4 regions of the Mesorhizobium sp. M6A.T.Cr.TU.014.01.1.1 genome follow, and region 1 is predicted to be linked to each of the others. Evidence: riboswitches for the same ligand, from Rfam matches in the RefSeq annotation. Region 1 holds a riboswitch; each other region holds the start of a gene.
The links. Region 1 has a riboswitch for thiamine pyrophosphate ahead of thiB (thiamine ABC transporter substrate binding subunit). Riboswitches for the same ligand answer to the same signal wherever they lie in the genome.
Positions count from the first base shown of each region.

Region 2: linked by a shared signal. The riboswitch ahead of EN885_RS08080 (YkoF family thiamine/hydroxymethylpyrimidine-binding protein) and the one ahead of thiB (thiamine ABC transporter substrate binding subunit) in region 1 are both predicted to bind thiamine pyrophosphate.
Region 3: linked by a shared signal. The riboswitch ahead of EN885_RS10415 (ABC transporter permease) and the one ahead of thiB (thiamine ABC transporter substrate binding subunit) in region 1 are both predicted to bind thiamine pyrophosphate.
Region 4: linked by a shared signal. The riboswitch ahead of thiC (phosphomethylpyrimidine synthase ThiC) and the one ahead of thiB (thiamine ABC transporter substrate binding subunit) in region 1 are both predicted to bind thiamine pyrophosphate.

Region 1 is NZ_RZPG01000003.1:64,067-71,940, reverse strand. Features, by position in the region: gene EN885_RS05220 (ABC-F family ATP-binding cassette domain-containing protein) at 1-1,352, opposite strand, end outside; gene EN885_RS05215 (thiamine diphosphokinase) at 1,354-1,998, opposite strand; TPP riboswitch at 2,101-2,215, shown strand; gene thiB (thiamine ABC transporter substrate binding subunit) at 2,259-3,269, shown strand; gene thiP (thiamine/thiamine pyrophosphate ABC transporter permease) at 3,503-5,122, shown strand; gene thiQ (thiamine ABC transporter ATP-binding protein) at 5,119-5,892, shown strand; gene EN885_RS05190 (M48 family metalloprotease) at 6,192-7,619, shown strand; gene EN885_RS05185 (RNA polymerase factor sigma-32) at 7,623-7,874, opposite strand, start outside.
Region 2 is NZ_RZPG01000004.1:284,542-292,415, reverse strand. Features, by position in the region: gene EN885_RS08090 (alcohol dehydrogenase family protein) at 1-684, shown strand, start outside; gene EN885_RS08085 (MBL fold metallo-hydrolase) at 792-1,763, opposite strand; gene EN885_RS08080 (YkoF family thiamine/hydroxymethylpyrimidine-binding protein) at 1,937-2,545, opposite strand; TPP riboswitch at 2,536-2,647, opposite strand; gene EN885_RS08075 (aspartate aminotransferase family protein) at 2,995-4,371, opposite strand; gene EN885_RS08070 (FAD-dependent oxidoreductase) at 4,646-5,287, shown strand; gene EN885_RS34125 (hypothetical protein) at 5,220-5,456, shown strand; gene EN885_RS08065 (hypothetical protein) at 5,736-6,434, shown strand; gene EN885_RS08060 (hypothetical protein) at 6,431-6,655, shown strand; gene EN885_RS08055 (hypothetical protein) at 6,652-6,867, shown strand; gene EN885_RS08050 (nuclear transport factor 2 family protein) at 6,923-7,282, shown strand; gene EN885_RS08045 (CBS domain-containing protein) at 7,464-7,874, opposite strand, start outside.
Region 3 is NZ_RZPG01000007.1:147,987-155,860, forward strand. Features, by position in the region: gene EN885_RS10390 (adenylate/guanylate cyclase domain-containing protein) at 1-1,366, shown strand, start outside; gene EN885_RS33520 (hypothetical protein) at 1,511-1,939, shown strand; gene EN885_RS10405 (superoxide dismutase family protein) at 1,915-2,424, opposite strand; gene EN885_RS10410 (sulfite exporter TauE/SafE family protein) at 2,579-3,355, opposite strand; TPP riboswitch at 3,781-3,893, shown strand; gene EN885_RS10415 (ABC transporter permease) at 4,023-4,823, shown strand; gene EN885_RS10420 (ABC transporter ATP-binding protein) at 4,820-5,578, shown strand; gene EN885_RS10425 (ABC transporter substrate-binding protein) at 5,575-6,588, shown strand; gene EN885_RS10430 (LLM class flavin-dependent oxidoreductase) at 6,585-7,874, shown strand, end outside.
Region 4 is NZ_RZPG01000037.1:24,713-32,586, reverse strand. Features, by position in the region: gene msuE (FMN reductase) at 1-414, opposite strand, end outside; partial or broken gene EN885_RS29985 (SMC-Scp complex subunit ScpB) at 976-1,580, opposite strand; gene EN885_RS29970 (hypothetical protein) at 4,637-4,837, shown strand; gene EN885_RS29965 (hypothetical protein) at 5,028-5,237, shown strand; partial or broken gene EN885_RS29960 (aspartate 1-decarboxylase) at 5,528-5,785, shown strand; TPP riboswitch at 5,903-6,019, shown strand; gene thiC (phosphomethylpyrimidine synthase ThiC) at 6,123-7,874, shown strand, end outside.

The DNA.
Region 1 (7,874 bases):
GCAAAACCGGCGACCAGCTCCTGCAGCAGTTCCAGCGTCTCCATGTCGAGATCGTTGGTCGGCTCGTCGAGCACCAGAAGGTTTGCCGGCCGTGCCAGCACGCGGGCCAGCAACAGCCGCGCTCGCTCGCCGCCCGAAAGCTCACGCACCGGCGTGCGCGCCTGTTCCGGTTTGAACAGGAAATCCTTCATGTAGGAGACGACGTGGCGCTGCTCGCCATTGATGACAAGGTTCTCGCCGCGTCCGTCGGTGAGGTATTGCGCCAGTGTCTCTTGCGGATCGACCGCCTCGCGCTTCTGGTCGAGTGTGGCGATCTCCAGATTGGTGCCGAGCCGCACCGTGCCTGAGTCCGGTTTCAATTCGCCGGTCAGCATCTTCAAGAGCGTCGTCTTGCCGGCGCCGTTCGGCCCGACCAAGCCGACGCGGTCGCCGCGCTGAATACGGGTCGAGAAGCCCTTGACCACGGTGAGGTCGCCAAAGCTCTTCTCGATGTTCTTGGCCTCGATCACCAGCTTGCCGGATTCGGCGGCGTCGCTGGCCACCATGGTCGCCGCGCCCTCGGCGCCGCGATGGCCACGAAAGCGCTGGCGCATGGTCTGCAACTCGCCGAGCCGGCGCATGTTGCGCTTGCGTCGCGCCGTCACGCCATAACGCAGCCAGTGCTCCTCGCGCACGATCTGGCGGCCGAGCTTGTGCTGCTCGCGCTCTTCTTCTTCCAGCACCGTGTCGCGCCATTCCTCGAAATGGCCAAAACCCTTGTCGAGACGGCGGGTCTGGCCGCGGTCGAGCCAGACGGTGGCGCGTGACACGCGCTCGAGGAAGCGGCGGTCGTGCGAGATGACAATCAGCGCCGAAGAGGTGCGGGCAAGCTCCTCCTCCAGCCACTCGATGACCGACAGGTCGAGATGGTTGGTCGGCTCATCGAGGAGGAGAATGTCGGGCTCCGGCGCCATGACGCGGGCAAGGGCAGCGCGCCGCGCCTCGCCGCCGGACAGGTCGTTCGGTCGTTCCTCGCCGGACAGGCCGAGATGCTCCATCAGATAGGTGGCGCGGTAGGGGTCATCGGCGGGTCCAAGCCCCGCCTCGACATAGGCGCGGACGCTGGCGAAACCATCCATGTCTGGCATTTGCGGCAGGTAGCGCACTGTCGCCGAAGGCTGGCGGAACATCTCGCCGTCCTGCGGCTCGATCAATCCCGCAGCGATCTTGAGCAACGTCGACTTGCCCGAGCCGTTGCGGCCGACCAAAGCGATCTTGTCGCCCGCCGACGCTGTCAGTTCCGCCCCGTCGAGCAGCGGCGTGCCACCAAAAGTCAGCTTTATCCCGTCGAGATTGAGAAGTGGCGGCGCCATGTCAGCTTTCAGGTAGGGGAAAAGGATGGGCGAGCAACAGCGCGCGGCCGCTGCCCAGCGCGATTTCGAGCCGGCCCTTGACCTCGTTGGAAATGGTCAGCGATGAGCCGAACGCGACCTCGACGTGGTTCAGCGGCCATTTGGCGCCGGTAACGGTCAAGCCGGAAAGGTCGGAGAAGCCGAGGATCGAAAACAGCGTGCTGTCGGCGTAGTCGAAGCCGGTCTTTCCGGGAAGCAAGGGGATGCCTTCCTGGGCGCCGCTGGTCAAAAGCACCTCTATGCCTGCCTCGGCCAGCCGGATGCTGAGCGCGAGGTGCAGGAAGGCGTGGTCGGTGCGCTTGCCGCCGAACGCGCCGGCGAGCACGAGCCCGGTCGCGCCGCGTTCGAGCGCAGCGGCGATAGCCAGCTCGCCGTCGGTCTTGTCCTTTTCTGCCGGAAACACCTGGCGGGGCACGGCGGCCAGATCGTCCGGCAAGTCCGCCGGCACCGAATCGAAGTCGCCGACCCAGAGTTCCGGCGTCAGCTCCAGCGTCCGGGCATGGCCGATGCCAGCGTCGGCGGCGATGACACGGGAGCCTTCGACCTGGCGGTCGACCAGCGGCGTGCGGATAAGATCGCCGCCAAGCAGGATGGTGAATTTGCTCATATGCGTGGCCCTTACCAGCCCTGCTTGCGAAACGGAAGGCCGCGCTCCAGATGCCCTGCAAACTTCAGCTTGCGCAGCACTTCGGCCGGGCCTATGTGTCGAAACGCTCTAACGGGGTGCTGGACGTGATCTTCGCGGACCAGCTGAGAGGCAACCATGCCAACCCGCTGAACCTGATCCGGTTTGTACCGGCGGAGGGATTAGACGTTTCGGACAGCCCGACGCCTCAATTCCTTTCAATGTGAACGAAGGAGGCGCCGATGCGCACGTTTTCATACTCTCTTGTTTCGGCAATGCTGCTTGCCGCGTCCGTTCTCGGCACCGGGCCAGCATCCGCGCAGGAGAAACTCACCGTCTATACCTATGAGAGCTTCACCGCCGACTGGGGTCCAGGCCCCGCGGTCAAGAAGGCCTTCGAGGCGGAATGCGGCTGCACTCTCGATTTCGTTGCGGTCGCCGACGGCGTCGCGCTGCTCAATCGCGTCAGATTGGAAGGGGCCGCGACCAAGGCCGACATCGTGCTCGGCCTCGATACCAATCTGACGGTGGAAGCCAAGGCTACCGGCCTGTTTTCGCCGCATGGCCCGGTATCGGACGTCAAGGTGCCGGGCGGCTGGAGCGACGATATTTTTGTGCCGTTCGACTATGGCTATTTCGCCGTCGTCTACGACACCGAAAAGCTGAAGACCCCGCCGAAGAGCCTGAAGGAATTGGTCGAGGGCGATGCCGATGAGAAGATCGTCATCCAGGATCCGCGCACCTCGACGCCCGGTCTCGGCCTGCTGTTGTGGGTGAGATCGGTCTATGGCGACAAGGCGCCGGAAGCCTGGGCCAAGCTCAGGGCAAAGGTGCTCACCGTGACGCCGGGCTGGAGCGAGGCCTATGGCCTGTTCACCAAGGGCGAGGCGCCGATGGTGCTGTCCTACACCACGTCGCCGGCCTATCACATGGTCGCCGAAAACACCGAACGCTATCAGGCGGCGTCCTTCGAGGAGGGCGAGTACCTGCAGATCGAGGTTGCCGGCATCACCACGACTGGTGCGAAGAACCCGCTGGCGGAAAAGTTCCTGGCCTTCATGACCGGTCCGAAATTCCAGAACGTCATTCCCGAGACCAACTGGATGTTTCCTGCCGGCAAGACCGACAAGCCGCTCAACCCAGCCTTCGACAAGCTCGTCAAGCCGACCAAGGCCTTGCTGTTCAGCCCCGAAGAGGTCGCCGCCAACCGCAAGGCCTGGGTCGACGAATGGCTGGCGGTGATGAGCAAGTAGCTTCTGATTGACGATGATCACTCTACGGCGCCCCCCTCTGTCCTGCCGGACATCTCCCCCACGAGGGGGGAGATCGGCCATCATGCCGGCTTTCGCCAATCTCCGACATTGCCGGAATGAGCGGAGCGCTGAACCTGCCAATCTCCCCCCTCGTGGGGGAGATGTCCGGCAGGACAGAGGGGGGCGCGAAGGAACGCAATCCTCGCTAAGAATCTCGAATCTGGTGGTCTAGCGTGCAACGCGCGCCATCATCGGATTCCCGCGTCACAGCTGGCATTCTCGCGCTTGCGGCAATAGCACTTTTGATCGGTGGAGCGTTCGCCGGGCTCATCGTCGAAGGCGCCCGCGACCCGTCCGGCGCCGCGTCGGCCTTCGACCCCTATCTCTTCCGCGTTGTCCGTTTCACCTTATGGCAAGCGCTTCTGTCGACACTGCTGTCCGTCCTGCCGGCGCTGCTCGTTGCGCGGGCGCTGTCGCGGCATCCGTGGTTCTTTGGCCGCGGCCTGATCCTGCAGCTCTTCGCCGTGCCGCTGGCGCTGCCGGCCATCGTCGCCGCGCTCGGCATTCTGGCCCTCTATGGCCGTGCCGGCTATTTCGCCGGCCTGCTCAGCGCGATTGGCGGTCAGGGTTGGCCGGGCATATACGGCCTGTCCGGCATTCTCGTCGCCCATGTCTTCTTCAATCTGCCGCTGGCCACGCGGCTGTTCCTTGAAGCGCTGGGGACAGTGCCGGCCGACCAGTGGCGGCTGGCGAACCAGCTCGGCATGGGCGCCAGACCGGCCTTCCGGCTGATCGAATGGCCGACGCTGCGGGCGGCGCTGCCGGGCGTCGCCGGGCTTGTCTTTATGCTGTGCATCACATCCTTCACCATCGTGCTCACGCTGGGCGGCGGGCCGCGCGCGACGACACTGGAGGTCGCTATCTACCAGGCGCTGCGTTTCGATTTCGATCCTGCCCGCGCGGTGACGCTGACACTGCTGCAGATCGCGCTGACCTTCGTCGTGGTGCTGGTGTTGATGCGGCTCGGCGCCAACACCGTCGGCGATGCCAACCTGTCGGTGGCACCGCGCCGGTATCTTTCGGCAAGCGTCGGCGAGACCGTGCTGAACGCAGCATTGATCGTTCTGGCATTGCTGTTCGTCGCCGGGCCGATGGCGGCCACGGTGAAGTCGGGCCTTGGCGCCGATCTTGGCCGGCTGGCGGGCGAGAGCGCTGTGCGGCAAGCGACGCTGACCAGCGCAGTGCTCGCCTTGCTGGCGGCGCTGCTTTCGGTGGCGCTGTCGCTGTCGCTCGTCATGGGACGACGGGCACTGGCCCTGAAGCGTCGCGTCGGCGCCAAGACGCTGCTCGAGCATGCCACCGATACCGGCGCCGGCTTCGTGCTCGTCGTGCCGCCCATCGTCATCGGCGCCGGCTGGTTTCTGCTCCTGCGTACCGTCAGCGACGTCTTCGCGATCGCCCCTGTCATGGTCGTCACCGTCAACGCGGTGATGGCGATGCCGTTTGCCATCCGCGCTATTCGCCCCGGCTATGATGCGGCGAGCGAACGCCACGAACGGCTCTGTTTGCTGCTTGGCATTTCGGGCTGGAACCGGTTCCGGCTGATCGACTGGCCGTCGCTGCGGCGGCCGCTCGCCACGGGTTTCGCCTTTGCCATGGCATTGTCGCTCGGCGATCTCGGCGTCATCGCCCTGTTCGGTAGCGACTCCCTGCAGACACTGCCCTATCTCTTGCTGGCGCGCATGGGCAGCTACCGCACGATGGATGCCGCCGGCCTAGCGCTGCTGCTCGGCCTGGTCTGTCTCGCGCTTGTGCTGGCCGCGGATCGGCTGGGGCGGGGAGAAAAGACATGACGCTCAGCAGCGCTGAAAACGGCACGGCTGTGCGGCTGGAAAAGGTCTCGTTCAGCTATGGCGAAGCGCCGTTTTTATTCGATGTCGCGTTCGCCGCCTCGAAGATCACTGCGATCATGGGGCCGAGCGGCTCGGGAAAATCGACGCTCCTCAATCTGGTGGCCGGCTTTGAGACGCCACGATCGGGCCGCGTGCTGATCAGCGGCGCCGATGTCGGCGCCAAACCGCCTTCGGCGCGGCCCGTGTCAATGGTGTTCCAGGAGAACAATCTCTTCGCCCATCTTTCGGTCGAACGAAATGTCGGCCTTGGCCGCTCGCCGTCGCTCAGGCTGGCTGAGGCCGACCACGTGGCAATCGCGGGGGCACTCAAGCGCGTCGGCCTTGCCGGCAAGGAACGGCGTCTGCCGCGCGAACTCTCCGGCGGCGAGCGGCAGCGTGTCGCACTCGCCCGCGTCCTCGTGCGCGATCGGCCGGTTCTTTTGCTCGATGAGCCGTTCGCCTCGCTCGGGCCGGCCTTGCGTGACGACATGCTCGACCTGGTAGCCGGCGTCCATGCGGAGCGGCGCATGACGGTGCTGTTCGTCACCCATCAGCCGGAGGACGCCCACCGTATCGGCCAGGACATGGTGTTCCTGGACAATGGCACGGTTGCCGCGACGGGGACTGTCGCCGATTTTTTCACCAAGGCTGGACCGGAAGCATTCCGGCGTTATATCGGTGCAGGTCCGTTTGGCCAAGGATCACGAGATGTTGCCCGGAAGCGGACATAATTTACGGCCAAACCGGCTTCAGGCGATGTGGCGTTTGCTTGCCTTGGTCAAAGTAGTGTGGCTAGGTCCTCCGATACTGGTCCGGCATAGACTGTGATTTGCCACTACAGTGCCGCGTGTGCTCGTGCGCGCGAAGGATGCTGTGGCAGTTTGATTTTGCGCATGATCCTTTTCTGAAAATCGATGCCCGATTTTCGGGGTCATGTGCCGAGACCCGAAAGGAAGCTGTTCTGCCGACCGGCACCGACAGAGTGAGAAGGAAACCGCTGGCGCGCTTCCTCGCGCTGGCCGGCTTTGCCATGGCGCTGGCAAGCTGCCAGATGTTCACGCCTCCGGACGTTCAGGAATCCGGCTTCCAGCCTTCCAGCAAACCGATCACGGTCGACAATGTCGCCGCTAACAGCAAGCTCGCCGAAATGGCGAAGGCGCAGCATCCGCGTATCCTCGCCACCTATGGCGGTGAATATTCCGATCCCAAGCTCGAGCGCATGGTCGCCAAGGTCGTCGGCCGCCTGACCGTGGTGTCGGCCAACCCGACCCAGACCTACCGCATCACCATCCTCAATTCGCCCAACGTCAACGCTTTCGCATTGCCGGGCGGCTATCTCTACATCACGCGCGGCCTGTTGGCGCTGGCCAACGATTCGGCCGAGCTCGCCGCGGTGATCGCGCATGAGATGGGCCACGTCACTGCCAACCATGGCTTGCAGCGCCAGCAACTCGAGGCCGAGGAGGGGTTTGCAACCAAGGTCGTCTCGGATGTGCTCGGCGACAGCCCGACCGCCAAAGCGGCACTGATCCGCGGTAAGCTGCGGCTAGCCCAGTTCTCGCGCAATCAGGAGCTGGAGGCCGACGGCATCGGCATCAAGTCGATCGGCGAGGCGGGCTTCGATCCCTTTGCCGCCGGCCGCTTCCTGCAGTCCATGTCGGCCTACACCGATTTCCGCTCGATCAGCGGCGCCACCGACGCCAGCCTCGACTTCCTGGCGACGCACCCCAACACGCCGCAGCGCATCGATCTGGCGCAGCGCCATGCCCGCCAGTTCGGCGCGCCTGGCGTCGGGACGCGCGACCGTGACCCCTTCCTCGCCGGTATAGACGGCCTGCTCTATGGCGACACGCCGGAGGAAGGCTATGTGCGTGGCGAAACCTTCCTGCATCCGGGGCTCGGCGTGTCGTTTTCGGTGCCCGGCGGCTTCATCATCGACAACTCGGCTGCGGCGGTGACGGCAACCGGACCCGGCGACATAGCGATCCGCTTCGACGGCGTTTCGATCGACAAGAGCCGCCCGCTGACCGACTACATCCGCAGCGGTTGGGTGGCTGGTCTCGACGAAAGCAGCGTGCGCCAGGAAACGATCAACGGCAACGAGGCGGCGACGGCGCATGCCAGCGCCGAGGGCTGGCAGTTCGACATCGCGGTGATCCGCGCCGGCGGTCAGGTCTACCGACTGTTGACGGCAGCCCCCTCCGCCAGCACCTCGCTGGACGCCGTGGCGCGCTCGGTCAGCGGCTCGTTCCGTATCTTGAGCGCGGCCGAGAAAGCGGCGCTGAAGCCGCTGCATATCCGCGTCGTCACGGTGCAGCCCGGACAGACCATGGGCTCGCTCGCCGCGCAGATGGTCGGCGTCGACCGCAAGCTCGACCTGTTCAGGGTGCTCAATGCGATGTCGCCCGGTGCTGCCGTTTCGGCCGGTGATAAAGTCAAGATCATCACCGACAGATGAGGTTCAGGCGGCTGTCGCCAGAAACTCGGGGTTTTGCTTCACCAGCGCTATCTTGAGCTTTTCCATGGCGCGTGCCTCGATCTGGCGGACGCGCTCCTTGGAGATGCCGAGCGCCTCGCCGAGCGCTTCGAGCGTCGCGCCCTCGTCGCTCAGCCGGCGCTCCTCGATGATCCTGAGCTCGCGGGCGTTGAGCGCGCCGAGCGCCGTTTTCAGCCAGACAGAGCGGCGTTCGACATCGATCGTGTCACCCACGAC
Region 2 (7,874 bases), on a different contig from region 1:
TATCAGACCGTGCCGGCCGAGAACGCCCATGTCGTCGACACCGAGTTGACCGATGTCGAACTCGCCACCTTCTGCTGCGCCTATCTCACCGGCGAGCAGATGCTGGAACGCGCCGCATTGAAGGCCGGCGAGCGCGTGCTGGTCACCGGCGCGTCGGGCGGCGTCGGCTCCGGCATCGTGCAGCTGGCGCGGGCGCGCGGCGCCGTCCCCTATGCAGTCGTCGGCAAGGGCAAGGAACAGGCCGTGCTCGACATCGGCGCCGAGGCGGTGATCATCCGGGGTGTGGCCGACCTGCCGGCTGCGGTAAATGAGGCAACCGGCGGCCAGCCGATCGACGTGGTTGCCGATCTGGTCGGCGGCGCGATCTTCAACGATCTGCTGCGCATCCTCAGGCCCGAAGGCCGCTACACCACAGCCGGCGCAATTGCCGGCCCGGTCGTGCAGCTCGATCTGCGCACCATGTATCTCAAGCAGTTGCAGTTGCACGGCTCGAGCCAGGGCACGCGGCACGACTTCCGCCGTATTGTTCGCTACATCGAAGACAAGAAGATCCGGCCGCTGGTCGGCGGCGTCTACAAGCTCTCCGATTTCCACCGCGCCCAAGCGGATTTCATCGCCAAGGATTTCGTCGGCAAGCTGGTGGTCGTTCCAGACGCCATTTCGGATCTCGCAGCGACCCGTTGATAGCCAAGATTATCGCTCTCGCTTGGTTCTGCGTTCGACGTCTGACGCCGACCGGTTCGTCCGGCACGGCAGCCGTCGTCGTCCAGTTGGCAGCGGGTACTGTGATATTACCCGTCGGCTGCGAATACGTAGCCGTTGCCATCCTTGGACAACGTGCCGACGTTCGGCATCAACCAGTGAGTACCCGAAATGGTGAGCTTGTCGGCGACCGCGCGATCGAAGATCTTCCTTCGCGTTTCGACGGCCATTTGCGGATCCTGGTCGATAGCAAGCTGCCACTCGGGATTTGTTGAAACATGGGGCGCAAGATTGACCACGTCAGCGCTGATCAGGAGCTGTTTGCCGCCCGAGGTGACCAGATGCGCGACCATTCCCGGGCTATGGCCGGGGGCCTGAACGGCGTGCACGCCAGGTAGGAGTTCTGGTTCTCCCTCAAAGGTCCTGACGTTTTTCCACGTAGCCACCGTAGCCTGAATGCGCTGAGCGAGGCCCTTGCGCGTCGGTCCGAGATCGATCGACTCGACTCCCGGGCGCGTCCACCATTTCAATTCCTCGGCGGGCACCACGATGTCGGCATCCGGGAAGACCTGCGCATTGCTCTCATTGTTCATGAGGCCATAAATGTGGTCGCCGTGCAGATGGGAGATCAGGATTGTCTTGACTGCCTTGGGGTCAAGGCCCGCCGCAGCCATGCTCTCGAATAGCCGGCCGTTCCCCTCACCATAAATCGGATGACCGCCGGTACCCGAGTCGATCAAGACCACTTGATCGCGCAGCTTTAGCGCCATGACGATAAACCGCAGGGGCGCCTGATTGTCGGGAAAACCGGCACCACGCAACGCCGTCTTGACCTGTTCGACGCTGACATTCCTGACCATACCCTCCCGCAGGGGAACGTCACGCATGCCATCAATCAGAGAAAAGACTTCAATGTCGCCAACCTTGTATTTTCGGAAAGGTTGAGCGACGGCGTGTTGAGCGCGGGCCGCGTCGACAAACGTGATCGGCTTGTGGAGCCCAAACGCAGCATGAGCACCGGCCGCGCCAAGTGTCAGGTCGCGACGCGAAATATCGAACATCCTTCCCCGCTGACGGAATGATCGAGCATATCAACGGCGGTCGGCACTGCACAAGGTCGGCTGGGTCGTGAGCCGCAAGTTAAACTGAGACATCACCTGAGCGCGATCCCGCCGCGGTGGCGGCCGAGGGCCGGCCGATCGACGTCGTCGCCCACCCCGAATATCGACACGCCCTAACAAGGACTCGGGCTGTTCGCCGACACAGTGAGATCGAGCGCGACATGGCCTTGCGGCGCGCCGAAGCGAAGGAAGGCTTCCGACAGCGTCGCGAACACCGGTCCGGCATCGCCTCTCAGCTTCGTGCAGAAATTCTTCGACCTGTCGAAGACGCCCGAAATCTTGAGGAAGTCGATGCAGCCGTAGATCTCATCCATGTGATGGCCCTCGCCGAGCGGATAGAGCGAGAACTGCGCGGCGACCTCTTGTCCGAGTTTTTTCGCACCATCGACATGCGCCCGCGCCGCGCCGATGCGCTCGGCCAGGGACAGCTCGTGGCTGCTGCCGGAAATCGGTGTGCAGATCGGATCGTCAGGCTCGCCCGGACAGCCGCGCGACACCGTCGCCGACAACACGCAATGCACGCCACTCGCCGCCGCCGATGCGAAGAGGTCGCGCATGGCCGGGAAAAGCTGTTCCGGCGGGCCGACGATCAGCGTCGAGATGTCGTCGGTCTCGATGCGGAAATTCGGTCGATACGGATCGAGCGCCGAAAGCGCCCCAAGGATGACGCCGACGAAATCGTCGCACATCGGATACAGGGAAATCTGTGCACCTGAAAACATGGTCGCCTCGCTCCGCTGGCATTACCCAGATCAGCTTGAGGGACCGAAGGCTTGCACCCACCATCTCAGCCCCGGCAATACGGAGCGCCCCTGTCGATATGGGCGACGTAGCACCCGCGCAACGGATGTTCAAGTGTGGCCCAGGGCAATCGTTCCCAGCAATCGCTTCAGACCAATTACCGAGCTTGGCGGCGCCGCCGAAGCTGCCGATCTCCCCCCTTGCGGGGGAGATGCCGGCAGGCAGAGGGGGTGCTTCCCTCCGACCTGTAAATCGATCGCAGCCGCGCCCTCAAGCTGATTCGGGTTGGCAAGGCTGAAGTCGAAAGTTGGCGATCCTTCACACCCCCCTCTGTCCTACCGGACATCTCCCCCGCAAGGGGGGAGAATGGATACCGCTTCGGCTTCGCCAATCACCAAGGCCCATTCAGCTCTGGCTTTGGACGACCTGATCAGCTCTGTGATCCGACCTGCTTGACCGCGGCTTCGAGCGATCTTTCAAACGCGTCGATCATCTGATCGACCTGGGGCTCGGTGATGATCAGCGGCGGGCAGAAGGCCAGCGCGTCGCCCATGTTGCGCGAGATGACGCCGTTCTGCTGCATGAAGCCGTTGACAAGCCCGCCCAGCGCGCCGGCCGTCTCCCACGGCGTCTTGGTCACCTTATCGCCGACCAGTTCGACCGCCGCGATCAGGCCGACGCCACGCACCTCGCCGACAAGCGGGTGCGAAGCGAGGTTGCGCAGCCGTTTCTGCATATGCGCGCCGACCGTGCGCGCATTGCCGACAAGGTCGCGCTCCTCGATCAGCTTCAGGTTCTCGAGCGCGACCGCCGCCGCGACGGGATGGCCGCCGCCGGTGAAGCCATGACCGAAGGTGCCGATCCGATTGCTTTCGTCGGCAATCGGCTCGAACATTTTCTCGTTGATCAGCAGGGCCGAGATCGGCAGGTAGGAGGAAGAGATCTGCTTCGACAGCACCATGATGTCAGGCCTGATGCCGAAGGTCTGCGAACCGAACATCTCGCCGGTTCGGCCAAAACCGCAGATGACCTCGTCGGCGACGATCAGGATGTCGTACTTCGACAGGACCGCCTGTATCTTCTCCCAGTAGCCGGCCGGGGGAACGATGACGCCGCCGGCGCCCATGATCGGCTCGCCGAAGAAGGCGGCGATGGTTTCCGGGCCCTCGGCCAGGATCAGCTTTTCCAAGTCGTCGGCAAGCCGGCTCGAAAACTGCTCTTCGCTCTCGCCTGGCAGCGCCTCGCGCCAATGGTGCGGTGTCGACGTGTGCAGCACATTGGCGATCGGCAGGTCGAAGGAAATGTGATTGTTGGGCAGGCCGGTCAGGCTTGCCGAGGCGATGGTGACGCCGTGATAGCCGCGAATGCGGCTAATGATCTTCTTGCGTGCCGGCTGGCCGAGCGCATTCGACCGGTACCAGATCATCTTCATGGCCGTGTCGTTGGCCTCGGAGCCGGAATTGGTGAAATACGCCTTGCTCATCGGCACCGGCGCCATCTGCACCAGCTTCTCGGCGAGATCGATCAGCGGCGAATGCGATTTGGAGCCGAAGTCGTGATAATAAGGCAGCTTGGACATCTGGCGCACCGCCGCATCGACCAGCCGCTTCTCCGAGAAGCCGACCGCGACGCTCCAAAGCCCGGCCATCGCCTCGATGTAGCGGTTGCCGGCCAGATCCTCGACATAGATGCCGTCGCCCTTCTCGATCACGAGCGGCCCTGCCTCCTCATGCTTGCGGGCATTGGTGTAGGCGTGCATGTGGTAGCTGATGTCGCGGGCTTCGGGAGAATTCGGTCGTGCGTCCATGATGGTTCCTGTCCTGCATGCCGGGACTAGGCCCTGCCGCCGTTTCGGCGCGTATCGCCTCTTGCATTATGCTGTTGGATGCATCTGTTTCTCGTAAGGGTGTCAAGCCCTTTCGGAAGGGCTGGCGGGTGGACGCAGACATGCTGAATTTCAGCTTCGAGGTCGCAGAACGCGAGAACCTGCGCGGAGCCGCCTATGCGCATCGCCGGATCGTGATCGTCGAACGGCTCACCGGCAGCACAACAACAAGGCTGAGGTGGCCCGATCATGGACCATGTCGACTGCATCGTGGCCGGCGCCGGCGTCATTGGCCTCGCGATTGCGCGAGAGATGGCGCAACGCGGCCCTGGACACCCTGATCCTCGAAGCCGAGAACGCCATCGGCACCGGGACCAGCTCGCGCAATTCCGAGGTCATCCATGCGGGCATCTACTATCCGGCCGGATCGCAGAAGGCCCGGCTCTGCGTGGCAGGCCGGGAACAGCTTTACCGTTATTGCGAGGAGCGGGCGGTTCCGCATGCGCGCTGCGGCAAGCTCATCGTCGCCACAGATGCCGAACAGGAGCCGGCGCTTGCTTCCATCCTGGCCAACGCCTCTGCTTGCGGCGCGGGCGACCTAACACCCTTGACCGCAGCAGAGGCACGCGCGCTGGAGCCCAAGCTGCGGTGCACGGCCGCCGCCCTGCTGTCGCCCGCCACCGGCATCAGCCACGCCCTGATGCTTGCTTTGCGGGGCGACGTAGAGGAGCACGGGGCGGCACTCAGCCTCAACACCCGCATCGTCTGCGGCCGCCTCGAGGGTGGACGCATGGTTCTCGACACAGTCGACAGCACCAGCGGCGAGCGCTTTGAGATCGCCACCGCGCTTCATCAACGCCGCCGGGCTTGGCGCCACGACGCTTGCCCGCTCACTTGACGGGCTCGACCCGCAATTCGTGCCGGAACTTCGCTATGCCAAGGGCAATTATTTTTCGGTCGCCGGCCGGGCGCCGTTCTCGCGGCTGGTCTATCCCATACCCGAGCCGACACCGCGCGGGCGTGCCGCTGCCAAAGGCATAATCCAAACGCCCGTAAGCCATCCGTAAGCCGGGGTCGCAGAACCTCGGTCTGTCGATCACAGCCGATCACCGGAGGCCTCGAGCTCTCCGGAACCGTCGGCTCCATGACGAGGAGGGTTCGATGCGATTCGACAACGATCACGCGCCACTCCGCCGGGACGACGCGCTATCCGAATGGCGCACTGCCTCGGCGCTGGCCGAGCTCTTGTCCTTCGAGCCGTCGAGTCTCGACGCGAAACCGAAGGCTGCGGGTCCTGGCCGGACCGCGGAGGCGCTTTCACGATTTGCGGCGGCGATCCGGCGCGTATGGCCGGTCCTGGCGGCTACTACAATCTTGGCAACGCGCTCGGGCTGGTGATGGGCGTCACGATCCAGCTCGCCGCCCCTCAGGGATCCGGCATGCGCGGCGGCGCCGCGCTGTTCGACTATTTCGCTGGCAGCAGCAGTGCGGTGGCGCTGACGTTGGCAACGCTGGTCTTCTTCTGCAGCGGCGAGGTCTATCACCGCGCCTGGGCCGGGCGGGATGTCCCCGATCCAGCGCTTAACCGCCTCGCCGATCTCCTGTCGGGGATCGGCGCGATCGGGCTTGGCGCGGCACTGTTCCTGTTCGGCCAGCCGGTGCTGGCGGCGACCGCCGGACTGCTGCATGCGCTCGGCAAGTTCGGCAGCGCCGCCTACAGGCCCGGCGCCAGCGTGCCCGGGTGGCCGGCTGGATGGCCCGATCCGTTCCGCAGTGCGGTGCTGGCCAGCCGCCTGCCGGCGATGCTCGCGGCGGCGCTGTCGATGGGCGCCGCCTTGCCTGAGGTGTGGTTGGGCGGTTCCCCTGCCCTCGTTGCCGCGCCGCTGACATTGCTTGCCTGCTATCTGCTGTGGGCCAGGGCCGACCTTCTCCTGTTTGCCAACAGCGCTGGCGAAAGCGCGCCCGCACTGCCCACCACGGCACGGCCCATGCCCTTGCATCCTCGACCGCCCAAGGCAACCAAACGACCGGGACCATCGATATGAAGCACCGTTTCGAAGCTATACCGAACCCAAGCTGCCGGTTCGAGATCTGGGACAATGAGAACGACGAGCCCGTCGTCCATCACGACCGGCTGCTCACCTTCGCCTCGGCGAAGTTGGCGGCAAGGATCGCCGACTTCCTCAACGAGGGCCGCAGCCACCGGCGCCGCGCCGGCGCCGCTAAATGGCGAGTTGCGGACCGCGATGTCGACCGGGGAGGATGATCGCCACGCTGCTCTACCTCGGGGAAATCCAGGTCTCCCTGACCTTGGCGTCCATGCCGGTATTCAAGGCTAGCGCCAAGGATCCACTGCTGGGCTGGATCGCATCCGGAAGCAGTCTTCACATCAACCTCGGCGGCGAAACCACCTACGATGTTTCCCTCAAGGGCAGTGCCCAAGCCGCCAAGGCCTTTGCAGCAGCCTGCAACTCATGAGACCCTGCAGTTCGTGAGAACCTGTAGCTCATGAGAGCATCGGAGGAGTGTCGCCATGACCGATGAGCCAGGCCGTGAGCCGGCGCATGATCCCCAGGATTTGGAGCGCCTGCTGATTTCCCGGCAGTGGGTGGGAGACATCGACGGCATGGCCGCGCTTTTTGAGCAGAACGCCGTCGTCGACAGCGGTGAAGGGCAGCTGACGCGTGGCCGGGAAGCGATCCGGGCACTCTTCGCGGAGATCACCGCAACGGGCCGAAAATTTGCTGCCGGAAATCAGGCCCCGGCTGTTGTCAGCGGAGACCTGGCACTCACCTCAACCCATCTTCCCGATGGCACCGTGACCGCCGAGGTCGCCCGCCGCCAAGGCGACGGAACATGGCTGTGGGTCATCGATCGATTCTCCGTTGCATAACATCGGGCCCGACGCATGACCCCGGAAAATCGGAATCGATTTTCCCGGTGGATCATGCGAACGGGCGCACGGCGCTGTAGCGCAAAGGCGCGAAACCGTGCAGTTTTGGATTTCGAAGTTCCCGAGCGACGATGCCGGCGATGGAGCAGGAACTTCGAATTCAATTATGATGTATGATGCATCAGTGCGCTGTCTGCGAATGGTCGCCGCCCGGCTGCGAAATGCCGCCCAGCGCTTCGCCGGCCCAGGCCGCCTCGCCATTCGCGGCGAGATCGCCGAGCGAGACAATGCCAACCAACCGCCGGTCGCGGCTGATCACCGGCATTCGCCGCAGTTTGAGATTGCCCATGTTCTGAAGGACATCGTCGACTTCCTGGTCGTCAAAGCAGCATTGCACCTCCGCGCTCATCACGTCCCTGATCTTGGCGTCAGGACCTCTGCCCTCCGCGATGCCGCGGACGGCAATGTCGCGGTCCGTGATCATGCCGACCAGCCGGTCATTCTCGCCGACGGGCAGAACACCGGCGTCAAGATCGGCCATGGCTCGTGCGGCATCCCGCAAGGACTGCTCCGGACTGGCGACCTGAACATT
Region 3 (7,874 bases), on a different contig from region 1:
CGATCCCGACGGCGTATTACGCCATGTGCCGCTGCTCTGGCTCCGAAATACGGCTCAAGGCGTGCAGCTCTGGCCGTCCTTCGCGCTCGAACTCCTGCGCCTCTACGCCGGAGAGAACGGCTACGTGGCCAGGATGAATGCCGCCGGGTTTGACGCACTCAGGATAGCCGGCACCATTGTGCCACTCGAGCCGCAGGGCAGCATCCGCCTCTGGGAAAGCGACACCAATACGCCGCGCATATCTGCCAGTGATATTCTTTCGGGCCGCGGCGATCCGCTGCTGCGGAACGCCATCGCTATTGTTGATCTGTCGGCCGTGGGACTGACCCAGTATCTGCCCACCCCGACGCGTCCGGCGCGACCAGGCGTGGACATCCACGCTGATGCAATCGGCCAGATGCTTGCCGGGCGCTATCTTGTAGAGCCAACGCAAGCGCGTACGCTGGAGCGGCTGTGGTTGGTGCTCAGTGGCATCGTTTTCATCGGACTTTCGGGAGTTCTCGCCCAGCGTGTCTTGCTTGGCGCCCTCGCTCTGGCGCTCCTGGCTGCCACGCCCTTCGCGTTCGGCGCTCTCGAATACAGCCTGCAGGGTGCGCTCTATGACCCACTGCAGCCGGCGCTTGCGACCATGCTTGTAGCTGGCTTCGAAGGATATGTCCTCTACAGGCGCAGCGAGCAGCGTCGGTCCACCCTGGCACGGCAGTTCTCCCAATATCTGTCGCCCTCCGTGGTGCAGCGCCTCGCAAATTCGGATACCGAAGCGATCCTGTCCGGAGAGAAGCGCGAGATCACAATCCTGCTGAGTGACATACGCGGCTTCACGACGATGAGCGAACAACTCGGTGCCCAAGAAATCGGAAAGGTGGTCAATCACTTTCTCGGCCTTGCGACCGATGAGATACTCAAGCGCGACGGGACCATCGATAAGTTCATGGGCGATGCCGTGCTAGCTTTCTGGAACGCGCCGCTTGATCAGCCAGATCATCGCGAGCGCGCGCTCGAGGCGGGGCTTGCCCTGATCGAACGGGTGGAGCGCGAAAACGCCACGTTCACCGCGCGCGGGCACCCCCCTATCGAAATCGGCGTCGCCATCGAGACTGGCGTCTGCTCCGTAGGGAATTTCGGCTCCGAACGGCGCTTCGACTACACCGCGATCGGCTCGCCGGTGAACCGCGCGGCACGGCTCGAGTCAACGACCAAAAAGCTGAGGATTCCTCTGGTGCTTGGTCCCGGATTTGCGCAGGGAGCATCAATGCCGGTTGTGCAGGCGGGTGCGTTCGAACTCCAAGGCTTCAAGGGCGAGGTGCCGGTTTTCACCGTTCCGGAGATACACCCCTCGTCGCAATCTGCCGAGGAGGTCGCGTGATGTTTGGCACCAGTTCAACTCGCTATCTCATTGGCAGCCGGCGAGCGAAAGCCAAGGGCGGCGGAAATCCGATGGGCGGCCCGCGCCACCATGTCGCCCAGTTCGCCTATGCGCTCTTCCGGCACCCGGTTTTCCGGGGCAGCGATGTTCAGCGCCGCGATTATCTTACCCGGTGCCACGAAAACCGGTGCGGTGATCGGCACCGTTCGGGCCCAGGATGGCGAAAATCATGCCGCGCGGCACATCGAGATCGATACGATCGACGGCGCGCAGCTTGCCGAACGTTTGACCAGGCCGCGGGCGGAAATGGCTGACTGGGCAAGACCCGTGGCGGGCACACCCATAGGAGAAGTATCGTTCATGCAATCATCCGGCAGTCGCAAAGTGAAGCCAACTTTGGCGCAATGGCTGCGTCGTCAATTCCTCTGCAGATACGAGCTTACCGTCTGGCTTATCCTCATGCCAGAGGCTCCGACACTACCTGGCCGCCGAGTTGAAGCGCCGGTCAGATCATATGTCGGACAGGCCGCTACCCATCGTGGGGTTTCTCACTCGATCACGGCGCAGGCCTGACGATTTCCGGCATCGCCGGCAGGCTGGCTTTTGTAGTCGTCCTGTCCGCCGTGGACCATCAATGCCTTGCCTCGTATCGCCGTTTCCCCACCATCCAGTTTGACCATGCTGTTGAAAGCCTGGGCACGCAAAACGCCGTCGGCGCCGACCCGCTGATTTGGCATGTCGCCCGCGTGCGGGCCTTTTCCAGTGAGATATCCATGTTCGGCATTCGTCGGATTGAAGTGCCCACCTGCCGAGTCATGGCCGGTCTGATGGTCGCACTTTCCGGTTTCATGAACATGGAACGCGACCCATTCACCCGCCGGCAGTCCTGTTACCTCCAACGCTATCAGCACACCCTGCGCCGTCTCGGTCAGCGTGGCCGTTCCATTCTTCTCGCCAGCCATGTTGACGAATTCGGCTTTCGCGGTCGCGGTGTCCTGAGCCGCTGCAGGCATCGCGACCGCCAGCGCCAATCCTGTTGTTGCAAGCAAATTATTCATCAGTTGGCCTCCGGTTTACAAGGACCCCAAACAACAACGGGGCCTCTTCGTTCCATTTGAGAATGGAGTTTTGTCTCCGGCGCGCCCGCTAGAGAAGCGGGGCGATGCGTGGAACTCGATAGTATCTCCGTGTCATGAGTGTCACGACGTTGGTTTACACCAATTCGAAGAGTTCCGCGGTTTGCCAACCTGCCAGCAGTATGATGAGAATACCAACGAGCCTAAGGAGCGTCTTTTCTGCGATTGACTTCACGACCAATCCGGCCATCGGCGCTGCGACCACGCCGCCAAGGATCAAACCGGCAACGGAGAGCAGATTTTCGGTTAGCTCTCCTGCCTCCTGCCAATGGCCCGTTAGCAACGCAAACAAGAAGGTCAGAGACACCGAGAATGTGATAAGGAACTCGCTGGCATTTACCGTGCCAATAACGTAGCGGGGCGTCCCGCCAAAACCGAGAAGGCCGGTCGTTACGATTGGTCCCCATCCGCCACCCCCTGCGGCATCGAGAAATCCACCACCAAGCCCAAGGGGAGGTACCACGCCTGCAGGGACCGGATTGCTTGGGATCCGCCGGAATGAACGGAACAGGAGCCAAGCTCCGACCAGCGCAAGGTATGTGGTCACATATGGCTTCATGATGGCTCCCTCGAACGAGGTGAGCACAAAAGCGCCGAGAACTCCGCCGAGCACGCCAAATGGCATCAGCCGCCAGAAAAGCTTCCAGTCAATGTTGCGGTGATAGAGGTGAGCCGAACCTGAGGCCGCAGTGGTAAACAGCTCAGCAGCGTGAACTGAAGCCGAAGCGTGTGCAGGAGACACGCCAAACCCCAGTAGTGTTGTCGAGGAAACAACGCCGTAGGCCATGCCGAGAGCCCCGTCCACGGCTTGAGCTACAAACCCCACGAACGCAAAAAGAAGAAATTCTTGCATTTGGCTCTCCGATAAAAGCGCGGGTCGTAATTGGCGAAGAGGAACCCGCCGCGTGCAACATGTGCAATTGCGTCTTCATGCTTCCACAATTCACTAAACGCCTGGCATCGATAATGGTGACGACGAACGGGAAACTGTGCGCTCGACCGACGCCTTTCCTCATATCTTCAAAGTCATGTAGACTCTCAAAATATTGAGAGCGATCTCGAACAGGATGCCAAGTTTAGCACCCTCTTAAGTTGAAGCCGCGCATTAATCTACCGTCCTCGAAAGACCACGCCAATCGCTCAAGCGATGCTATCTTTGATGATGCCATCCGGTAGCGAGACGACCTGAGCGACCACTGCTGAGGCAGCCGCCTCTGACCTAGGGTTTCACGGGTCGTGACGCATACTTGCAGCTCCACCCTTTATCTGTTTAATTGCCGCCATCCACAGGGGTGCTCCGTATCGTCGGGGCTGAGAGATGGGCTGCAAGCCCGTAAACCCTAGAGCTGATCTGGATAATACCAGCGGAGCGAGGCGGGCGATGTTTTCTGGCGCACAGATTTTTCTTTTTCCGATGTCCGGCGATTTCGTGGGCCCGCCCGAGGACCATATCACGATCGACCTCACGGTCGCGGCCAACGGCCCGACCCCGCGCTGATCTTTCGCGCCGGAGGTCTCGCATGTCCCAGTCTTTCTCCGCTGCGCCGCGAATCGCAGCCTTGTTCGCCAAGGTCGGACCGGCCTTGCTGTCGGCCGGCACGCTGGTTTTGGCTTGGGAGCTCTATGCGCGCATCTCGGGCATCTCGCCCACCACGCTGCCGGCGCCGTCACGAGTCCTCGCCCAAGCCATCCAGCAGCGCCAGGCGCTGTTCGACAACACCGTGCCGACCATCAGCGCCACATTGGCGGGTTTCGCCTGCTCGCTGGCCGTTGCCTTCATCCTTTCGGTGCTGATCGACTTCTTCAAGCCGCTGCGCCGCGCCCTGTTCCCGGTATTCATTATCAGTCAGACCCTGCCGCTGGTGGCGATCGCCCCGCTGGTCGTTCTCTGGTTCGGCTTCGGGCTGACGCCGAAGATCATGCTGGTCGCGCTCGTGACTTTCTTTCCCATGCTGGTCGCGCTGGTGCAGGGTTATGAATCGACGGATCGGGACATCTCGGCGCTTCTGAGTTCGATGGGCGCTTCCCGCATGCGCATTTTCCTGCTGGCCCGCCTGCCCTCCTCGCTGCCCTATTTCTTCGCCGGGCTGCGCATCTCGATCACCTATGCCGTGGTCGGCGCCATCTTCGCGGAATATGCCGGCGCGGCCAAAGGGCTCGGCATCTACATGCTCAACGCCAAGAACAATTTCCGGCCCGATCTCGTGCTCGCGGCCGTGCTGGTCAGCGCGTTGCTCACGCTGGCCCTGTTTGCCGCCACGGTGCTGATCCAGCGCGCCGCCATGCCATGGGAGCGGCTCGATGCCGCACGAAAACCATGAGCAGGCGGCTGGAACTGCGCCAAGTCAGCAAGAGTCTTGGCGATATCGACGTGCTTGCCGGCATCACCCTGCACGTCGAGCCGGGCGAATTCGTTTCAATCCTCGGCCCCTCCGGAGCCGGCAAATCCACGATCTTCAGGTTGCTGACGGGCGATCTCGATGACTACGGTGGCGATGTCGACTTCGACGGCCGGCCACTGGCCGAAGCGCGACGACCGTTTGCCTTCATGCCGCAGCGCGATGCCCTGATGCCTTGGCGCACGGTTATCGACAACACCGCGCTCGGTCTTGAAGTGCAGGGCATGTCCCGCAAGGCGGCGCGCGACAAGGTGTCGCCGCTCTTCGGCGAATTCGGCCTTGCGGGCTTCGAGCAAAAGTATCCGGCGCAGCTCTCGGGCGGAATGCGCCAGCGCGCAGCGCTGTTGCGTACCGTCGTGCAGGACCGTGCCATGCTGTTGCTCGACGAACCGTTCGGCGCACTCGACGCCCTCACGCGCACCGGCATGCAGCGCTGGCTTCAGACGATGTGGGACCGACATCGCTGGACCGTCCTGCTGATCACCCACGATATCCGCGAGGCGGTCTTCCTGTCCGATCGCATCTATGTGCTGAGCGGCCGCCCTGCCCGCGTGCTGCGCGAAATCGCCATTCCTCTTCCGCGCCCGCGCAAAGATCTTGCCTCTCCGGAAGCCACCGCCATCGAAGCCGACATCCTCGATACCCTTCTCGATCCACAGCTCGCCCAAAGGATATGACCATGCTTTCCAGACGCCTCTTCATCGCTGCCGCATTGATCGCCGGGCTCGGACCCGTCACGCCCGTCTTCGCCCAGCAGACTGTCACCGTCGCTCTCGACTGGACGCCGAACACAAACCATGTCGGGCTCTATGTCGCCCGGGCGAAAGGCTTCTACACTGAGGCCGGGCTCGACGTGCAGATCCTGCCCTACACCGACACTGCGGCCGGTACGCTGATCGCCAACCGCGTGGCCGATTTCGGTATACTGGGATCCATAGGATTGTTCACCCAACGCACGGCCGGCGCCGACCTCGTCGCCACCTACGCCATCATGCAGACGGAAACCGGCAGGCTGGCCTTCAATGCGGACCGCACCGATATACAATCCCCCAGGGACCTGGACGGACTGACCTATGGCGGTTTCGGCAGCGCCTGGGAGAATGCGCTGATCGGCACCATCATCCGTCATGACGGAGGCGAGGGCAAATTCGAAACGGTGACGCTGGGCACCTCTGCCTATGAGGCCTTGGCCAATGGCGCAGTCGATTTTACGCTCGAAGTCTACACTTGGGAGGGGATCAAAGCGGAGCTTGACGGCAAGGCCCAGCGCGCCTTCCGCTACGCGGATTTCGGCGTGCCCGACCAACACACCAATTTCATTGGCTCGAGCCGCGCCTACCTCGAGAAAAACAAGGACACGGCAACCGCGTTCATCGCCGCGACTAGGCGCGGCTACGCGTTCGCCGTCGAACATCCGAAAGAAGCGGCTGACATGCTGATCGGAGCAAACAGCGACGTGCTGACCAACCGTCCGTTGATCGAGGCATCACTGAAGGCGCTGGTCGACGGCCACTATCTACAAAGCCCCGCCGGGGCGATCGGCACGATCGATCCCGCAAAGATGGAGGCTATCGGCGACTACCTGTTCAAGGCCGAAATCCTGCGCGACGGCGATGGAAACCCGGTCAGCGAACGACCCGATTTCGCGGCCTCTTACAGCAACGCCTATCTGGCCGACCAAAAATGAGCCCGCCGCGGCGCATGCATCTCAATGCCGTGATCTTCGGCCTCGGCAGTCACGAGGCCGGTTGGCGTATGCCCGAAAGCGACCCGCTTGCCTCGACCAGCCTGGCCTACTGGGTCGATATCGCCCGGCGCGCGGAGGCTGCCGATTTCGACGCTCTGTTCCTCGGCGATGTGCTGGCCTTGCAGGGTGGTGCCGATCGGCATCTTTCCGACGCGATGGATCCGCTGCTGATCCTATCGGCGATCGCTGCCGTCACCAGCAGGATCGGACTGATCGGGACTGCATCGACCAGCTTCGATCACCCTTTCCACCTCGCCCGGCGCTTCGCCTCTCTCGACCACATCAGCAAAGGCCGTGTGGGCTGGAACATCGTCACCTCGTCCAACGTGCTCGAGGCCCGTAACTTCGGACTGGACGCCATGCCGGAGCATGACGAGCGCTATGCCCGCGCAGCCGACGTGGTCGACGCAGCCATAGCGCTCTGGCAAAGTTGGGCTCCCGATGCGCGGACGCCGGACAAGGCCGCCGGGCGATACTTCGATCCTGACAAGGTCCGGCCCGTCGATCACGCCGGTCCGTTCGTGCGCACCGCGGGCCCGCTCAACGTGCCGCGATCGCCCCAAGGTCGGCCGCTCCTGGCGCAGGCCGGCTCGTCGGAAGCTGGCCGCGCCTTCGCCGCCCGTTACGCCGACATCGTGTTCACCGTCCAGGCGACGCTGACGGAAGCGCAGGACTTCTATCGCGACATCAAATCACGAGCGGCCGCCGTCGGGCGCGATCCAGACACGGTCCTGGTCTTTCCGGGAATCGTTCCGATCGTCGCTCATACCAGGCAAGCAGCCGAAGAGCGGCTGGCCGCGCTGAATGGCTTTACCGTGACCGACCATGTCCTTGCCAAGCTCGGCGAATTCCTCGGCGAGGATCTAGCCGATGCCGAGCTCGACGCGCCGCTACCGCCCCTGTCGAGCGCGCGGCCGAACCAGTCCAGCCAGAGCCGGGTCGGCGTGCTGGTCGGAATCGCAAGGCGGGACAGGCTGACACTAGGCCAGTTGCTCATGCGCCTCGCAGCTGGCCGCGGTCATCTGCTCGCCGTCGGAAATGGCCGCGACATCGCCGACACGATGCAGCAATGGTTCGCGGGCCGAGCGGCCGACGGCTTCAATGTCATGGCGCCCGTCATGCCCGCCGACCTGCAAAGCTTCGTCGACGAGGTAATGCCTTTGCTGGAGCGTTCGGATGTTTTCGGCGCCGGGCGCACTCTTCGCCAGCGATACGGTCTTCCGACG
Region 4 (7,874 bases), on a different contig from region 1:
GGTGACAGCGCCAAAAAAGCCGAACAATGGCCGGAGCTGATGTTCGAGGACCAGGCCATGGTATGGGCTCCCGCCGGTCGCGGCGAGAAGCACGGTCTTGCCCGTCAACGCGCGATAATCGACCAGGTCGAACAGGTGCTTGAGGGCGCCAGTGTAGGAAGCCCTATAGACAGGCGTTCCGACCACGAGCAAATCGGCCTTCTCGACACGCTGGATAATCGCTTCTCCAGATGCGCCAAGTGCGCCGCGGGATAGTCCGGCGAAAAGTGAGGGTGCCGCCTCCGTGATCTCGATCAGACCGGTGTCTGCAGGCACGCGCAACGCGACCGCCTTGACCAGCGCATTGACCACCGCCGTGGTACGGGACGGGTTGCTTACGCCGCCCGATATTCCGAGAACCGATAATCGTGCCAAGTCATCAATCTCCCACACTTTGCATGCGCGCTAGGCCGCACCAAACCAGATCAAACGATATTCTATTAAATCTGTAGAGCTAAGGTACTTTGTTCCGATGTTTTGACGTCAATGGGAAAAACGGCGCTGTTACCCACATGGCAAAGGGGTGGAATCTTTAACGATCGGCTAAAACCCACAGTTACGACAATCAAGCTGCCGGTACCCATCGCGGTCCGTCTCTCATAAATAACTGCAGATATCGTGGAGCTTGAGACTTTAATCGCAGATCCAAAGTGACGCCGCAGAGGCAGCTCGACCGCAGATGAGACCAAAGAAGTGACTTCGCGCCAAGCCAGAGAGCACCTGAGCACAGTAATAACTGACTGACGTACACGTCTCCTTCGCCTACCGTTTTCCAAGGACGCCAAGCTCGCAACTTGAGGCGCTTGCTACCGAAGGGTGTCGCTTCATTGTTTGATTAGACCCGCTTCTCTTTATGCGTACCGAAGATCCCGACGTTCGGCGGAGATTTGAACAGCATCACGCGCCGGCGGTCGGCTGCTGCGCGGCAGCGAGCAGCTAATCCTCGATCTCGACGTCGGCGTTGTAGTGATGGGAGGAAAAGCCGGGCACTATGGCGCCCTCCAGCAGCTTCCCCTTCGACAGAAGTCCAGCATCCTCGAGCGCCTCGAAATCCGGCAGGTCGCGCAGCGTGTCGAGCCCGAACTCCACCAGGAACTCTTTTGTCGTCACGTCGGTGTAGGGCGCGCCTGGGGTCGGGCTGCGTGGACCGGAGGCGATGAGCTTCGCACCACGCAGATGGCCGACCAGGTCGCGGCTGATCTCCTTGCCGAAGAATGGCGATAGCTCTCCACGGGTGATCGGTTGGAAATAGGCGATGCACATCAACACCAGCACGTCCGACTGGGTCAGGTCTACACCACGCACGCTGTCTCCTACGGCCTTGCCAAATGCACTGCGGATGGCGTCGGCATAGGCCGGGGCGGGTCAGGTGTTTCCAGCCGCCGGCGACGGAGACCAAATCATAGGGGCCGGCCGCGCAACTCTTCGCGGATATCGTCGATTAGCAGATCGATGCTGCAGTTCTTGCCGACGATCCGCGCCAGCGTCGCACGGCCAACGGGCTCGCTGGCTGCAAAGATCGTCGCCTCGACGCGCTGCATCCTTTCGCGCCACCGCGCCTCCGGCGGCAGATGATCCAGCTCCCGATCAAACAGCTGGTCAGCTGATCGACGGTCGTAACCCGACCAAACCCACCACTAACGTGTATGCAGCGTCCTGCGCACATATTTTACTTACGCGTAGTGGCGCGGCGTCGGAGGCCGACTGCTAGGAAGCGGTCGAGCATTGCATTCACCTGGTCAGCCACTTCGATGGTGTTGAAATGGCCAGCTAACAACGTCTTGGCCAGGATGAGCTGCGAACAACGAGCCTTTAGCCAGTCGAGATCCCGGGTAGCGTTCACTAACGGCACAGTATCAATCGGTCCTGAGTCTCGGCAAAATAGGAACCGACTGATGCTGAAACACGATGGTCTGTAAGAGGCACCAAGTGGGGATAAATGTCGACTTGGCCCGGTGCAGAAGCATCGGCGGAATGACGTGGATGCGTAAAGCCAGTCGGCAAGATGCCGACGCGGCCGAAGGTGAACTTGAAGGATCTAAATGTCTGAGCAGGATCGGACCGCCAGTATCAAAGCGGCGATCAGACAACGCGCCTATTTGCCACCATAGCCTCCAATTCGTCAACGAGACCGGAGGCGGCCATTTCATCTTTCATGGCACCGCCCAAGCGTCGGGCCGCATCCCGGGCGCGACCAAAACAAGGGCACGAATTGCGACTCTGGCAATGGCCTGTCTACCTGCAACCCCCGACTTCGGCGCCTTGCGACCGGTAATCAGGAGAATCGAAAAAACAGCCAATACGGCAAACAGGGCGGACGACCGCCCATGGGTTAGTTCCATCAGAAACCCGACTAGTCCTCCTTCGCCGGGGTCGGGACCGAGATGGGCGGCACACATCCCGAAGACAGCCAGGCCCCGAGCGAGGTCGATGCCGACCAGCCGATCTACCACCGACCCATGGCTCGCGCCGGCCATCGGGGAGTTCTCGGCTGGCGGTGCCTGTGCTATGCTGGGCTCCTTCCTTGGTTATGTCGATCGCGGGGTCCGCGACAGGAGAGCCGGTCGGCTGCTGCCGTCGTCTCACCCTCAAGGGTGCAAATCTCGTTCCAATCTGACGGATCGAGCCGGCGACAGAAGTTTATGCTTGCTGTTCAGCTCTTTAGCCGACGGCAAACAACACATCGGCTTACCAAGCCTGTGGCGCGGACCTGACAAACCCCACACAGCGTGTCGCGGGGCCGCCATCTTGAGGCAATGGCGGTGAACCGGCGAGATGCCAATCAGCGTGAGCGTACCTGGTATGTGGCCTGCATACGGGTGCGAGATATTCTGATTGTCCCACACACCCTCAGGCGTCAAAAGACTCCTGGTTCAGCTCTATCGATCTGCGTCAGTATGAAATTCCCGAGCTGGAGCTTCGTCCTTTGCGCGTCGGGAAACGCAGCCGCTGGCCTCCCGGCCGAACGAGCAGTCTTCCGACATGTTTGCCGCCGAACAGCGGTGCATTGAGGAAAGTGCCCCACCGGTCGTCTGGCGCCGGCCCAGTTGGCACGACGCTGATCGGCTGGGCGACCCTCTCGATGGGGTCGTGACCTCAGAGAGCCACGTTGAGCATCCGGAGGTGGTCGGTGCCGGAGCGCGTCGGGGCGTCATCCTTCAGAAGCTGATGGAGGAGCTTGTCACGGGCGAGCTCGCGGGAGAGACTGGACGCAAGCGCGTCCCGCGCGCGCGAACTGCTCGATCAACTGATCTCAGACGACGACGATTCTCGGCCAGATTCCAAAGAGAGGCCGCGGCGGCGCTTCGCGGGCTCGCGTTACCACAGATCGCAGAACTGTGATCTCGCCTTGTGCCCGAGATCGCAATCTGAGCTCGCGACGAAGCATATCGCCGGACGGGCCGATGCCTTCGCGATCATCAAAGGACGGGTCGACGCCGCGATCAATTGGAAATCGGACGTGAATCCCACGCCTACGTCCGCGAGGCGCATGTGCAGCAATTGCGCGATTACCTTTCTGCGACGGGCGCCGAACGCGGAGCGAGCGGCGAGGTCACCTGGATCCAACGGCGGACGCATTGGGCGCTCGCGATCAATAGTATCCTCAGGATCGATTGCAGCGCTTCCGAAGTGAGTACCGCCAATTAAAAGTCGGTTGCCTTTTTCCACCGCCGCCTCACACATCGTGTTGGAGCTGAAGAGCTACCTGCAAATCCTCGCAGCGGGCGCGGCCACATCCCTGATTTTACAAATTAACACGTCTTGATTTTTAGAAAATGCCACGTGCGATGATGGCGCCGCCAAAAAACAATGTCACGCGAGATGATCATGCCTGAGGTAAATGGTCCGCCAAAGTTTGGAACGGTATACCGGTTGAATGATGGATACACCAGGCCGGATAAGGGCTTCGGGTTCCGGACGACGAAACTAATCGACGGATACGCGCTGCGCTTGAGGGAAGCTGCATGCGCGTTACGGTTATCACCATCCAGGGATGCCGGACATGATCTTGAATAGTGACATTGCAGGCCAAAGAGCGGCCGAGGAGCTAGCAGAGGGCCTGAAATCGCAGGGCAAGCAGCAATACGAAGACAGGTCGAGGGAACGCGAACGAGATATGTCTCGTTAGGTCGCACGTTGCAGCAAGGGTGCCGTCGGAAGGCAATCCGCCGTGTCCTGAACGAGGTAACCTGCACTTTTCGAGAATTGCCACGGCGGTACCCTATTTTCGGCTGTGAAGCACACGAGACCCGCGACGTGAGACCCAGTTGCTCAATGCCCAGTTGCTCAATGAGCTTTCTTACGAATAAGGGAGAATTTCCGCGGCCGGACTCTCTCTGAGTGGGCGTGCATGACTGCCAACGGAAGGTCTTGCACGCACCCTTGCGATCTTGAGCAATGGTCGCCATGACTTTCTTCTTGCAGGCTTTTGAGTGGCCCAGCCTGCGATCACCAGACCCCACCGACTCTAAAGAGCGTGGCAGACGGGATAGTCGAGGTTGCCCGGGCACAACCACGCTCAAGGCTTGCGCCGCCCAGAGGACACGCTGAAAAGGCAGCATGGGGGCGCGAGCTCGCCATTCACGAGAGATTCGACATGAAGACCATGCAAGAAAAAGACATTCCGGCATTCGTGCAATCAGTTGTGGACGCCGGCTGCAACATTTGCGCGATTGGCAACTTGGGATACGTCTTTGGCGATGCTGATTTGACGCCGGCGCAACGGAGGGCCGTCGAGCACAGCTGCGTAGGATTGCTGAAATCTACGGCGAACGCGATCATCTCATGGACGAGATAGCTGTATATCTGCGGTCGATCGGACGCCATGTCGAGGTTGAGCCGAAGACAGGTGTTTCCTGATGGCCGCGATCGCGTTCCGTAGTCGCCATTTCTATTGGGTAACGAGAAGCCGTCTTCCAACCTCTGAATCAAAAAGGAGGTGACCCCCAAAGGCCGCTCTCGAGACCGCAAGTCTGAGCCGCTGACGCATGGCGATAACCAGACTGTCCGAACTGGGCGGCGATATTCTTCGCGTCGATGCCTTCCTCGACCAGGCCGCGGTAGGCGGCGATCTCATCTACCGCATGCATAGCCAAGCCAGGGAAGTTTTCGGCAGCGGAATTCTCGGTCGCTTCCTCTTTGATGACTGGAGGGCGCGGCCGATCCGGCCGCCGACGACCCCGCAGGGATTGCCATGAGGCGGACCAATACTCGGATAATGGCGGCCGGATATGTAGCGATCGATCGCCGCACCAACATATCAATGCAATAGCTTAGTTGCTTTCAAAGGCGGTCGTACAAACTGCAAGCAAGCTAAACGATTTCGTCAACTCTTCCTCGCAGAGCGAAAACTCCGCGGCCCATGCGATTTCTCTGCTGGAACAGCGGCACATCCTCAGCGCCAGGACACGGCCGCCGCCGTCGGGTTTTACGAAGCCGGTGATTGCATAAGTTGCCCGCAAGATGTCATTGGTATCGGGAACGCCGCCGATGCTGCATCCTGAATCGAGCGGCCGCCCGCACCTGCCAGCCCGACGACCAGATCATTATCTGCAAGTCCATCTACCTGGACGAGGTGCAAATCACCTCGCTGAAGCCGCGAATCGTCACCTTCGACCAGGATAACCACATCCGTGACCGCCTGAGCTACTCGGTCGATCTCGACGCACATGGCCGATACAGTTTCTCCATCCTTCACGAAGCGAAAGAGGCTTTGGCCATTCCAGCCCTGGTCTCCGGGGCGTGACTTGTCCCCGATGCATGCGCGAGCTCTCCGCCCGGTTTTGACAGGCCGCCGGTCATCGCCACCGGCCGAAGGCGCCCGAATGCGCTTGACAAGATAGCGTCGGCCCGTCCAACCTGACGCATTCACCAGGGGAGTCCCGGCAAGGGGCTGAGATACTGCTTGCTTTCGCGGCGCAGTGACCCGTTGAACCTGATCCAGTTCATACTGGCGTAGGGACGGTGCAAGCGCTTTGCGGGAGTTTATGCCCGAGGTCCTGTTTCGGCAGGTCGACAGAAGCGTCTTTTCATCCTTCCGGCACAGAACTGGGTCTCCAATGCATGAGCAAAGGAGCCTCACGATGAATGCCCTCCCCCCCGCCGTGTCGACGGGACCACTGCCCGCCTCACGCAAGGTCCACAAATCCGGCATCCTCCACCCGCAGATCAAGGTGCCGGTGCGCGAAATCTCCGTCCATCCGACAGCGGGCGAGCCGCCCGTCACCGTCTACGATCCGTCCGGCCCCTATACCGACCCGGCTGTCGAAACCAGCATTGAAAACGGTCTTGCCCGGCTTCGCCACGAATGGATCACCGCGCGCGGCGATGTCGAGGCCTATGACGGGCGCCACGTGCGGCCGGAGGACAACGGATTTGTGACCGGTGAGCGCCTGACGCCGGAATTTCCCATTCGCAGCCGGCCACTCAGGGCCAAGGCAGGCAAGGCGGTGACCCAACTTGCCTATGCGCGCGCCGGCATCATCACCCCCGAAATGGAGTTCGTCGCCATCCGCGAGAACCTCGGCCGTCAGATGTCGCGCGGCAAGCTGCAGCGCGACGGCGAAGCCTTAGGCGCGGCCATCCCCGATTTCGTCACGCCGGAGTTCGTGCGCGATGAGGTGGCACGCGGACGCGCGATCATTCCCGCCAACATCAATCATCCCGAGAGCGAACCGATGATAATCGGCCGCAATTTCCTGGTGAAGATCAACGCCAATATCGGTAACTCGGCGGTCACCTCCTCGATGGCCGAAGAGGTCGAAAAGATGGTCTGGGCGATCCGCTGGGGCGCCGATACGGTGATGGACCTGTCGACCGGCCGCAACATCCACAACATCCGCGACTGGATCGTGCGCAATGCGCCGGTGCCGATCGGCACGGTGCCGCTCTATCAGGCGCTGGAGAAGGTGGGCGGCATCGCCGAGGATCTGAGCTGGGAGGTCTATCGAGACACGCTGATCGAGCAGGCCGAACAAGGCGTCGACTACTTCACCATCCATGCCGGTGTGCGGCTGCATTACATCCCGCTGACCGTCGACCGGGTCACGGGCATTGTCTCGCGCGGCGGCTCAATCATGGCCAAATGGTGCCTGCACCATCACCGCGAAAGCTTCCTTTACGAGCACTTCGCCGAAATCTGCGACATCTGCCGGGCCTATGACGTGTCCTTTTCGCTCGGCGACGGTCTTCGTCCCGGCTCGATCGCCGACGCCAATGACGCAGCACAATTCGCCGAGCTGGAAACGCTTGGCGAGCTGACGCAGATCGCCTGGGCGAAGGATTGCCAGGTAATGATCGAAGGCCCCGGCCACGTGCCGATGCACAAGATCAAGGAGAACATGGAAAAGCAGCTCGCCGTCTGCGGCGAGGCGCCCTTCTACACGCTTGGACCGCTGACGACCGACATCGCCCCGGGCTATGACCACATCACCTCGGGCATCGGCGCCGCCATGATCGGCTGGTTTGGCACCGCCATGCTCTGCTACGTCACGCCGAAGGAGCATCTCGGCCTTCCCGATCGCAACGACGTCAAGATTGGCGTGATCACCTACAAGATCGCCGCCCATGCAGCCGACCTGGCGAAGGGCCATCCGGCCGCGAAAGTCAGGGATGATGCCCTTTCCCGCGCGCGCTTCGAGTTCCGCTGGGAGGACCAGTTCAACCTGTCGCTCGACCCCGAAACCGCGCGCTCCTTCCACGACCAGACCTTGCCCAAGCAGGCGCACAAGATGGCACATTTCTGCTCGATGTGCGGGCCGAAATTCTGCTCCATGCGTATTTCTCACGACATCCGCGCCGAGGCACAGAAAGAGGGCATGGCGGCAATGGCGGCG